2 regions of the Paenibacillus sp. cl6col genome follow, and region 2 is predicted to be linked to the other one. Evidence: predicted binding sites of a transcription regulator. Region 2 holds the regulator's gene; the other holds the start of a gene.
The links. Region 2 encodes LexA, which represses DNA repair genes until DNA is damaged. Its sites were predicted from a motif close to CGAACATATGTTCG; they were not measured.
Positions count from the first base shown of each region.

Region 1 (4,932 bases), on a different contig from region 2:
CTTTTGCTTCAAGCACCGTTTCTTTCTTTAGTGCTTCAGCTTCCTTGCGTGCGCCATCCATAATTTGTTCCGCGGCGTGTTCAGCACTCGTTATCTTCGCTTCGGCAAGCGATTTGCGAATCAGGTATCCGATTCCAAACCCCAAGAACAATGCGGCCACAACGAGAACGATCGCGAGCCAAAGTTGAACGTTCATTGCCTCACCTCCCCGTTGGTTCCTCCAAGCACTGCTTGGGACAGGTTACATTTGTGGTTTTCAAGTTTCCCTATTCATTAATTAACTCAATGGACTGGCGCGAATACGCCAGCTTATGTGTATGCCTTGCGCATACACGGGCGTCGCCTTGAGGCGACAATCGGAAATCAGTAAATTGGCGAAATGAATCATTAGAAATCAATCTCTGGAAGAGGAGATTGATCTCGTGAAAATAAAGATACATGTTCATTTTATTATTCAAGAAAAGATATTGTCAAGCAAATGACGTGAGTGGTCATTTTATTATTCCTCGATGTCGTGGGAAACTTCCTCTTCTTCACTGCGCTCATCTGCTGCAGTGTAAGCTGCGCGCCTAGCCATATCCATTGGATAGCCTCTACGTGCAAGGAATGCGGCGACCTTCTGCTTGCGCAGATGCAGTTCTCCCTTTGTCTGCCGCCATTTTTTGCGAGCTGCGGTCAATGCACTGTCCCACTCTTCATCTGGGTCTATCGAATGAAGAGCTGTCTCAATATGCCGCTCTTGGACTCCCTTCTGCTTCAGCTCATGCTGAATCCATCGCCGCCCCTTCATATGTCGATTCAAGCGCTGATGCGTCCATTGCATTGCATATGATTTATCATCGACAAGCCACTCTCGTTCCAGACGATCAAGCACCTCTTGCACTATCCCATCCTCATAGCCCTTCTGAGCTAGCTTACGGGCGAGTTCAATGCGAGTACGTGGTTTGCGTTGCAAATACTTGATCGCCTGCACGTAGGCCTTATTCCCTTCGTCTGCGCGCAATATCTCCGTGAGCGAGTCCAGAGACAACTCAGTACCTTTCAATAACCGAAACTTTACCATCACATCTTCATGCACTTCTAGCGGTTCCGCTTCATCGAAATGAATCTTATAACGGCCTGCCTGCCTCTCGATTCGCTCTACACGAGTAATCGTTACGATGCGTTCGCTATCCTTCAAACGACTCTCCTCCATACAAATACATAGAAGCACCTTCGCTTAACGCGAAGGTGCTTGAGCTAACAACAAATTATTCGTCGTCACCTAATTCCAATTCAAATGCATCATCGTCATCTTCACTGACACCCTTATCAGGGATTGTTGTAGTCAGATTGCTTGCTGCACGAATTTGATTTTCGATTGTAAGAGCAATCTCCGAATGTTCCTTCAAGAATTGCTTGGCATTCTCGCGGCCTTGACCCAGACGCTCACCTTCGAAGGAGTACCATGCACCGCTCTTCTGCACGATATCCATCTCTGTACCAATATCGACGATGCTTCCCTCACGAGAAATACCTTCACCATACATAATATCGATGTCCGCCTGTTTGAATGGAGGCGCAACCTTATTCTTAACGACTTTAATCCGAGTGCGGTTACCAATCATGTCCGTACCTTGCTTAATGGTCTCAACACGACGCACATCAAGACGAACACTGGAATAGAACTTCAAGGCACGGCCACCAGGAGTCGTCTCTGGGTTACCGAACATAACGCCAACCTTCTCACGAAGCTGGTTGATGAAGATCGCAATCGTCTTCGACTTGCTGATTGCACCAGACAATTTACGCAAAGCCTGCGACATTAGACGTGCTTGCAGGCCGACATGGGAATCACCCATCTCGCCTTCAATCTCCGCTTTCGGCACAAGTGCAGCAACAGAGTCAATAACGATAATGTCTACTGCACCACTTCGTACCAATGCTTCCGCGATTTCAAGCGCCTGCTCCCCTGTGTCCGGTTGAGATAACAGGAGCTCATCGATATTAACGCCAAGCTTGTTCGCATATGCTGGATCCAATGCGTGCTCCGCATCAATAAATGCAGCTTGTCCACCCGTCTTCTGTACTTCTGCGATCGCATGAAGTGCAACCGTTGTCTTACCGGAAGATTCCGGTCCATATACTTCAATAATACGACCTCTCGGCAAACCACCGATTCCTAGAGCTATATCTAATGCAAGCGATCCACTTGGCACAATCTCCACTTGCATGTGATTGGATTCGCCAAGTTTCATGATCGAACCTTTACCGAATTGTTTCTCAATTTGACGCAAAGCCATTTCTAACGCAGCGCGACGATCTGACACAAACTCACTTCCTTCACTGATTCGTTTGATATATACATCATAACGTGTTTTATTCAGTTTGCCAAGCATTTTTTCGAACATACATTCGTTTTTTACGAACGTTTATTACTTTTATTTACATATTATCCACATACAAACATCTGGTGCACCAACAAAAAAAACCGCAACAAAGCGTGTAAATACACTTCGTTACGGTTCTTCCGTATCTTATGATTCGATTGTATCCTCAACTACTTCATTTGTCAACATTTGTTAATGAATATGTACTGTTCGATCCTGCAGCCTTCTCCACAATCGATACATAATAGCATATACAGTGCGGCGGCGGATTCCTTCTCGATCTCCGTTCAAACGAAGCTCCTCCACTACGATTTCCCGGCCCTTCTCCGCAATCGCAATATAAACTAGGCCTACAGGCTTCCGCTCGGAGTGAGCTGGTCCTGCTACGCCTGTTATGGCAACTGTGAAATCCGTATCTGCAATATCACGCATCCCTTCAGCCATTGCCTTGGCTGTTGGCTCGCTGACCGCACCAGGCGCATTTTCACCCTCGAGCAGTTCATTAGGCACGCCTAAAATGCGCTCTTTCATCTCATTCGAATAGGTTACCGCCCCGCCCGCAAATACTTGCGAGCTTCCCGGAACAGCTGTGATCATGTCCGCGAACATCCCGCCCGTACAGCTCTCTGCTGCGGACAAGGTCAGGCCAAGCTGCGATAACTGCTCCACCAACACCTCTGGCAAAGATACATCCTTGGCAGCATATAAATGCATCCCCAATCGGTTGTGAATTTCCCGTTCAACCTGATCAAGCTTCACATCTGCCTCGTGCTGATCTGTCCCTTTGACGGCTAATCGAACGAGAACCTCGCCTTCTTTAGCATAGGTGGCAATCGTTGTGTCCGTCTGCTGTTCAATGAGATCTAGAAGAGCATTCTCAAGCCCAGATTCACCGATGCCTGCGAATTTCAGCATCCGTGTATATAATGAAGATTGATCAATGAGCTGCTGGCTCTTCAACCACGGAATCGCCTCATCATCGAGCATCGGCTTCATTTCACGAGGTGGTCCAGGAAGCAGTACATATGTAGTACCATCATGCCGCAGGGCATTTCCTACAGCAAGCCCCGTCGAGTTCTTCAGCACATCAGCGCCGTCTATCACATTCGCCTGACGCTTATTGCTTTCGACCATTTGTATGCCGCGCCCCGCAAACATCTCGGTCATCTTGGCCATTGCGGGCTCATCATAGGTCATCTTGCGGCCCAACATCTCCGCTAGCACATCCTTCGTCAGATCATCCATCGTCGGTCCTAGACCACCCGTGAAGATAAGCAGATCGGAACGCTTGCATGCCGTTTCAATACATTGTCGAATCCGCATAGCATTATCCCCAACAACCGTATGATAGAACACATCTACACCAACCACTGCCAGTCGCTGCGAAATATATTGCGCATTCGTATTGACGATTTGTCCCAGCAGCAGTTCTGTCCCAACTGCAATGATCTCTGCTTTCATGCCAACCACCATCCCTATAAGTCGTTATCAAGCACTTTACTAGTCTATACATGCGAATAGGTGCCCCTTCCTGCCCGGAGAGCCGGAACTATGGAAAAAGCACCTATTGACCTATCAGCTTCCGTTATTAATCCGAAAGGTGAAGCACATTTTTATTTTTTACAAAGTAGTCAATTCCCGAGTATACGGTAATTAACGCAGCGACCCAAGTCGCCAAGATGTCAAACCGGAAATGAACGAACGCAAATGGGAAATTGTTCAGTAGCATCGCTGCAATCGCCGTAATTTGGGTTGCTGTTTTCCATTTCCCCCACTTGCTTGCAGCAACAACAGTTCCTTCGAGCAAGGCAACTTGCCTTAGGCCAGTAACCGCAAATTCACGGCTAATAATAACAACCGCAATCCACGCATCACATTTTTGCATCTCAACAAGTGAGATAAGAACCGCCGCTACGAGCAGCTTGTCTGCAAGTGGATCAAGAAGCTTTCCTAAATTTGTAACCATTTTGCGTTTACGGGCGATATAACCATCCAATCCATCGGTACTTGCAGCAATAATGAAGATCAAGGCCGCAATAATCTGGTTGTAAGTAATCGAGAAACCCTCTAGTTCAATCGCAGGCAAATAATCAAAGTTCACCAATAGGAAGAACATCATTATTGGCACAAGAAAAATACGGACTAACGTTATCTTGTTCGCCAGATTCACGCGAGACCCTCCCCGGCTAAGTCAAATTCAAGCGCATGAGTAATCCTTACCTTGGCAATTTCCCCAATACTCAATGGCTGGCCGGAAATAAATACTTCCCCGTCAATTTCAGGGGCGTCGAATTGCGAGCGGCCAATGAACACATCATTGCGGCCATCGTAACGCTCAACAAGGACTTCCAATATATCACCAATACGCTTTTCACTTACATCTTTAGATACTTGGCGCTGAATTTCCATAAGGGTATTCGCACGCCACTCCTTAACATCATCAGGCACATGGTCTGGCAGCCTCGTTGCAGGCGTGTCCTCTTCGGAAGAATAGGTAAATACGCCAAGCCGATCGAACTTCATCTCCCTGATGAAGTCGCATAGTCTGTCAAAGTCTTCGTCT
Region 1 covers NZ_FNAZ01000003.1:200,704-205,635, forward strand. The annotation lists gene rny (ribonuclease Y) at 1-196, opposite strand, end outside; gene BLS15_RS08865 (regulatory protein RecX) at 500-1,180, opposite strand; gene recA (recombinase RecA) at 1,251-2,309, opposite strand; gene BLS15_RS08875 (competence/damage-inducible protein A) at 2,562-3,830, opposite strand; gene pgsA (CDP-diacylglycerol--glycerol-3-phosphate 3-phosphatidyltransferase) at 3,958-4,539, opposite strand; gene rimO (30S ribosomal protein S12 methylthiotransferase RimO) at 4,536-4,932, opposite strand, start outside.
Region 1: recA (recombinase RecA) is a predicted target of LexA. The motif match lies at 2,384-2,397, and genes of this name have one in related genera.

Region 2 (4,932 bases):
GACCTGCATGTCCTTCATGACCGCCACCTGCTGACGAGCTATTTCCACAACCGGCTAATAGCATTGCTCCTATTGCCATTGTTAGTACGATTAATTTACTCTTATTGTTGAACATAATCGTCGTTCACTCCTCAACTGTATCCTAGATTTATCGTATCACATTATAGACAGCATTCTCCAATTCCTCATGACTCCATTGGGCTATAATGAGCATCATTGTGTGACGATCCTATGACATTTGTCACATTTACCCTTGTAGTTTCATGTGGAGGGTAATCAAATCAAGGCACTCACACTAATCTTGCCGACACCTCGCGAAGATTACCGTATATCAAAAAGGCCTGTGTTCCCACAGGCCTCTTTGTCATACACGCGGAGTAAGTAATTACATCCCCGCCGATTTATGATTCCTTCGAATTTATCTCATCAATAATTTGCTCAATTTCACGCAAGCTTGCAATCGTATATTCAGGGTGAATATTGCCAGACAATTCAACGCCTTTGCGGTTCAGCCACGCATGATGCATGCCAACATTCTGCGCGCCTAGAATATCCGTCGTTAATTTGTCGCCAATCATGATCCCTTCATGCGGTTCGATGCCGAGCAATGACATCGTGTGCTTGAACAGTTCTGGATCAGGCTTCCCTTGTGGATGATGTCCAGAGATAACGATATGATCGAAATAGGATAGAAGCTCACGCTCTCCATTCAGCTTCTCCTGCTGCAAATCAGGCGATCCGTTCGTTAACAACAATAGTGGATATTGCGCAATCAATTGTCGCAGCACCTCATAAGTCTCATCGTACACATACGAACGAGAACGACGTTCACTCATAAATCGCTCCGCCAGCTCGGCACCTAATGCATCATCAGGTTGACCAGCGGCTTGAAGACCTTGTGTCCATGCAGATTGTCGATACATCGGCGCAAGCTGTTCCAACAATCGAAATTCAGGATGTTCTCCCTCTGCAAATCTCCCCCACAGCGCTTCAAAGGGATTAATCCCAATATTCTGTGTGAAAGGATAAGTCTCATAAGAGGCAAACAATTCACGAGCAGCTTGACGAACCAATGCTTCCAATTGTTCTACATTGACCCCAGTCTTATCTTGCGCGTATTTACAAGTTGCAGCAAAAGCTTCCTCAACACAACGCTCATCCCATAACAAAGTATCATCCAGGTCGAACAGTACAGCACGAATAGCCAAGTTTCATCTCTCCCATCACAGCGACAATGATAACGAATCCTCTATATCGGATTTCTCTATTTTTTCGAGTCTTTCTTCGATGTATCTTCGAATTCAATCTTATGTTGATTTGCGAAGGAACGAAGACGTTCCCCCATTGCATTCGTATCATAACGATTCAGCACTCGCGAGAAAATCCAATTCGCACCTTTCCCCGTGTGTTCAATAACAACATAACCAGGTTGGATCGCAATTTTCTTCATATCCTTTGCAGACAGAGTACGGAGACGATTCCAGCGAATCGTAGATACCTCACCTGCTCCAACACGAAGAAATGGTCTTCTCAGGAATAATATAATCCCCAATCCGACGTAACACACGATTGTGATCCAATATAGAGTTGGATATTGATTGTCCGTAATGATACCGCCCAACAATCCATACATAATGGCGAAGGCGATTAAAGCGATTGGCATAATGAAGCTGCGTCCTTTAAACTCTTCGTGTGCAGGCTTGCCAGCAGCGAACGTCGGCTTGCCTTGCTTCATTCGCTGTTTGTTTAACTTTTCACTATTTTGACGGACTTTACGTTCCCAACTGCGAGACATGAATTCGCAACCCCCTGTATAGTAAACGAATAATGTGAATCCATCGTTATCGATGAAGGTTCATTTAATGAACGATCCCGTTCGATCCAGAGTTATCTGTTCCTTCTTCATCTTCTACATAGCGAATAGTGTCTAATTGATTGCGTACCTGCTTGCGGAATAGAACCAAATATTCCTCGCGCAGTTTCGCGCGTTCTTCCATTTCCTCATCGCTCAGCCCAACTGTCTTATGTTTGCGGGCCAATTCATTAATTCGTGCAATAAGCTTGTCGATATTCATCAGGTACCTCCATGTGTGTAAGCATATGTTCTACTTTGACATGGAGGTAACAGCTTGTCAAGCAAGCAGCAAGAAAGCTTTTATATCGCAAAAAAGAGGCCTCTTCGGGCCTCCTACCTTCTGCTCTTATGTATAGGAATGCAAAGCTTCTCAACCGTAAATTCGACAATGACCCCGACTCATCGGATCGGAACGAGCAATACTTCTCCTGCCGGTAAGATATCACCTTTCAATTGATTCATCTCAACGATTTCATATATAAACTGACGCGTATCCGTATGTTCTGGCTTATAAGAGGATGCAATCCCCCAGAGTGTATCTCCAGGCTGAACAAGTACGCGCTCCACAGCAGCTCCATTTACAATTTCCGTTTGGCTATCATCCATGCCAAGCGCTTGAACAATGCTTCCACAAGTAATGAACAACAATACAATCAGGCTCATGATGAATCGAACACGTAAAGGAAACAAACGCTTCTTCTGAATAGGTTGTGAAGCTGTTGTCGACACCTTATAGATTGAACGATATGTTGTATACATCATAAATGACTCATCTCCCAAACACTTGTTCTGTTATCTTGTATAATTTAATCTAACACGAACACACGTTTGAGTCAATGCCTTTTTAGAACGTTCGTTCCCCTTTTTATATTATCGAAAAATAAGCATTTAGCCTCATTTAACTTTCTCTTGTTTCTCTCTCGTAATTTACGAACTTCTCACAATCTTTTTCTTCAGAATCTTTAGAACTTATGTTTGTACGAACGGAGGTTCTGTGGTATAATTTTGTCAAAAGAGTATTCATTGGAGTTGATACCCTTGTCTAAAATATCAAGTCGTCAACAAGCTATCCTTGATTTTATACGTGATGAAGTTCGAGCTAAAGGTTATCCGCCTTCTGTTCGTGAAATAGGCGAAGCCGTTGGTCTAGCATCCAGTTCCACTGTTCACGGTCATCTTGATCGACTCGAGAAGAAGGGATTCATTCGACGTGACCCTACGAAGCCTCGTGCTATTGAACTGCTTAGCCATGATCAATCTGAACGTTCAACAGACTTCTCTCGCTCCTTCGCACGCGTGCCGGTCGTTGGGAAAGTAACTGCAGGCGAGCCAATTACCGCAACAGAGAATATTGAAGATTACTTCCCTCTTCCTATGCATATGGTGGGAGATGACGAGAATGTATTCATGTTGTCGGTCATGGGTAATAGTATGATTGAGGCTGGTATACATAATGGCGACTTTGTCATCGTGCGTCAGCAGCAGACAGCGAACAACGGTGATATCGTGGTAGCCATGACTGAAGAAGATGAAGCAACGGTTAAGACTTTCTATCGTGAGAAGGATCATATCCGCTTGCAGCCTGAGAATCCAACCTATGAACCGATTCGCTTACAGCATGTAACGATTCTGGGCAAAGTTATTGGTTTGTTCCGTGATTTTCATTAAGACATTACATTGATGCCTCGTTCTCTTCTTTTTAAGAAGGGAGCGAGGCATTTTTGCTTTCTCATTATTTCATATCATTTGCTGAACAGTACCTGAACAATCTCATCTAGAAAAGAAGCTTCATAAAATTCGACTTTCTCTCCTTATCTTCATCGAAACAACCTCACCACTGTTCACTCTTATAAACCCTAATCGTTCGAGAGATTTATACCACATCGAATATATACACACATCAACTTTAGCAATAAATATTTATTGTATAACAATAATTTTTTATTGACTAAAAGTATTTATTTGAATAGGATAATACCTAATGATACACCTCGTATAACTGTTCAAAATTCATTTTCACGAACACAAGGTAGGAGATAACTATGAATAACTTTTTCAAACTAAAATCATTCCTCAATTTTGGCTGGCACCAGGCAATGTCCTGCTTGTTCCCCGCTTATATTTTCGCGATGTTGGCACTCACGAAGATCATAGACATTCCATTTATGCATCGCTATGATTTCCTATTGCTTGTTTGTATCTTGGCGCAGGTTCTAATGATCCGGTTTGGGATAGAAACAATGGATGAATGTAAAGTAATCTGTATGTTCCATTTCATCGGTCTTGCACTTGAAATATTTAAAATCCACATGGGATCATGGGGCTATCCGGAAGACGGTTGGTCTAAAATACTGGGTGTTCCTCTATATAGCGGATTTATGTACGCAAGTGTGGCAAGTTACTTATGTCAAGCGTGGCGACGACTGCAGGTCAAGGTAAATCGATACCCTTCTGCTTGGTTAACGATTCCGCTAGGTGCGGCGATTTACTTCAACTTCATGACTCATCACTTCATTTACGATTTGCGTTGGGTTTTGATGATTTTGCTATTCGTCATCTTCTTTAGAACCTACGTGGAATATACCGTATTAGGCGTGACACGAAGAATGCCGATTGTTCTGTCGTTCGTCTTAATCGGATTTTTTATATGGGTGGCTGAAAACATCGGGACTTTCTTGGGCGCATGGTATTATCCACATCAGACGAACGGCTGGAATCTCGTAAAGTGGGGAAAATTCAGCTCATGGTTTTTGCTTGTCATCGTTTCCTTCATGATCGTCGCCCATCTGAAGCATGTAAAAGGAGGACACTTCAAGAGAAATAGTCATACTCGCTTCAATGAGTCGACATTTCAGAAGTAAAACACAATCTTTTAAATACAAAAGCAAAAAACCTAGAGCCCTAACAGCTCTAGGTTTTGTTACAGTATTCCTTGAATTGCTACTAAAAACTCATATAAGAAATACCCCGCGAACCCAAATAAAATCAGTCCTGCGATAATAGACATCCGCTTAATCATAGTTCGGCTCATTACTCTTCTCGTGACAGCCACAATGGCAAGCAACCCAACATCATGG
Region 2 covers NZ_FNAZ01000002.1:460,682-465,613, reverse strand. The annotation lists gene BLS15_RS06280 (FixH family protein) at 1-115, opposite strand, end outside; gene BLS15_RS06275 (HAD family hydrolase) at 402-1,208, opposite strand; gene BLS15_RS06270 (hypothetical protein) at 1,265-1,795, opposite strand; gene BLS15_RS06265 (DUF896 domain-containing protein) at 1,860-2,075, opposite strand; gene BLS15_RS06260 (LysM peptidoglycan-binding domain-containing protein) at 2,255-2,617, opposite strand; gene lexA (transcriptional repressor LexA) at 2,894-3,523, shown strand; gene BLS15_RS06250 (DUF817 domain-containing protein) at 3,898-4,716, shown strand; gene BLS15_RS06245 (LysE family translocator) at 4,776-4,932, opposite strand, start outside.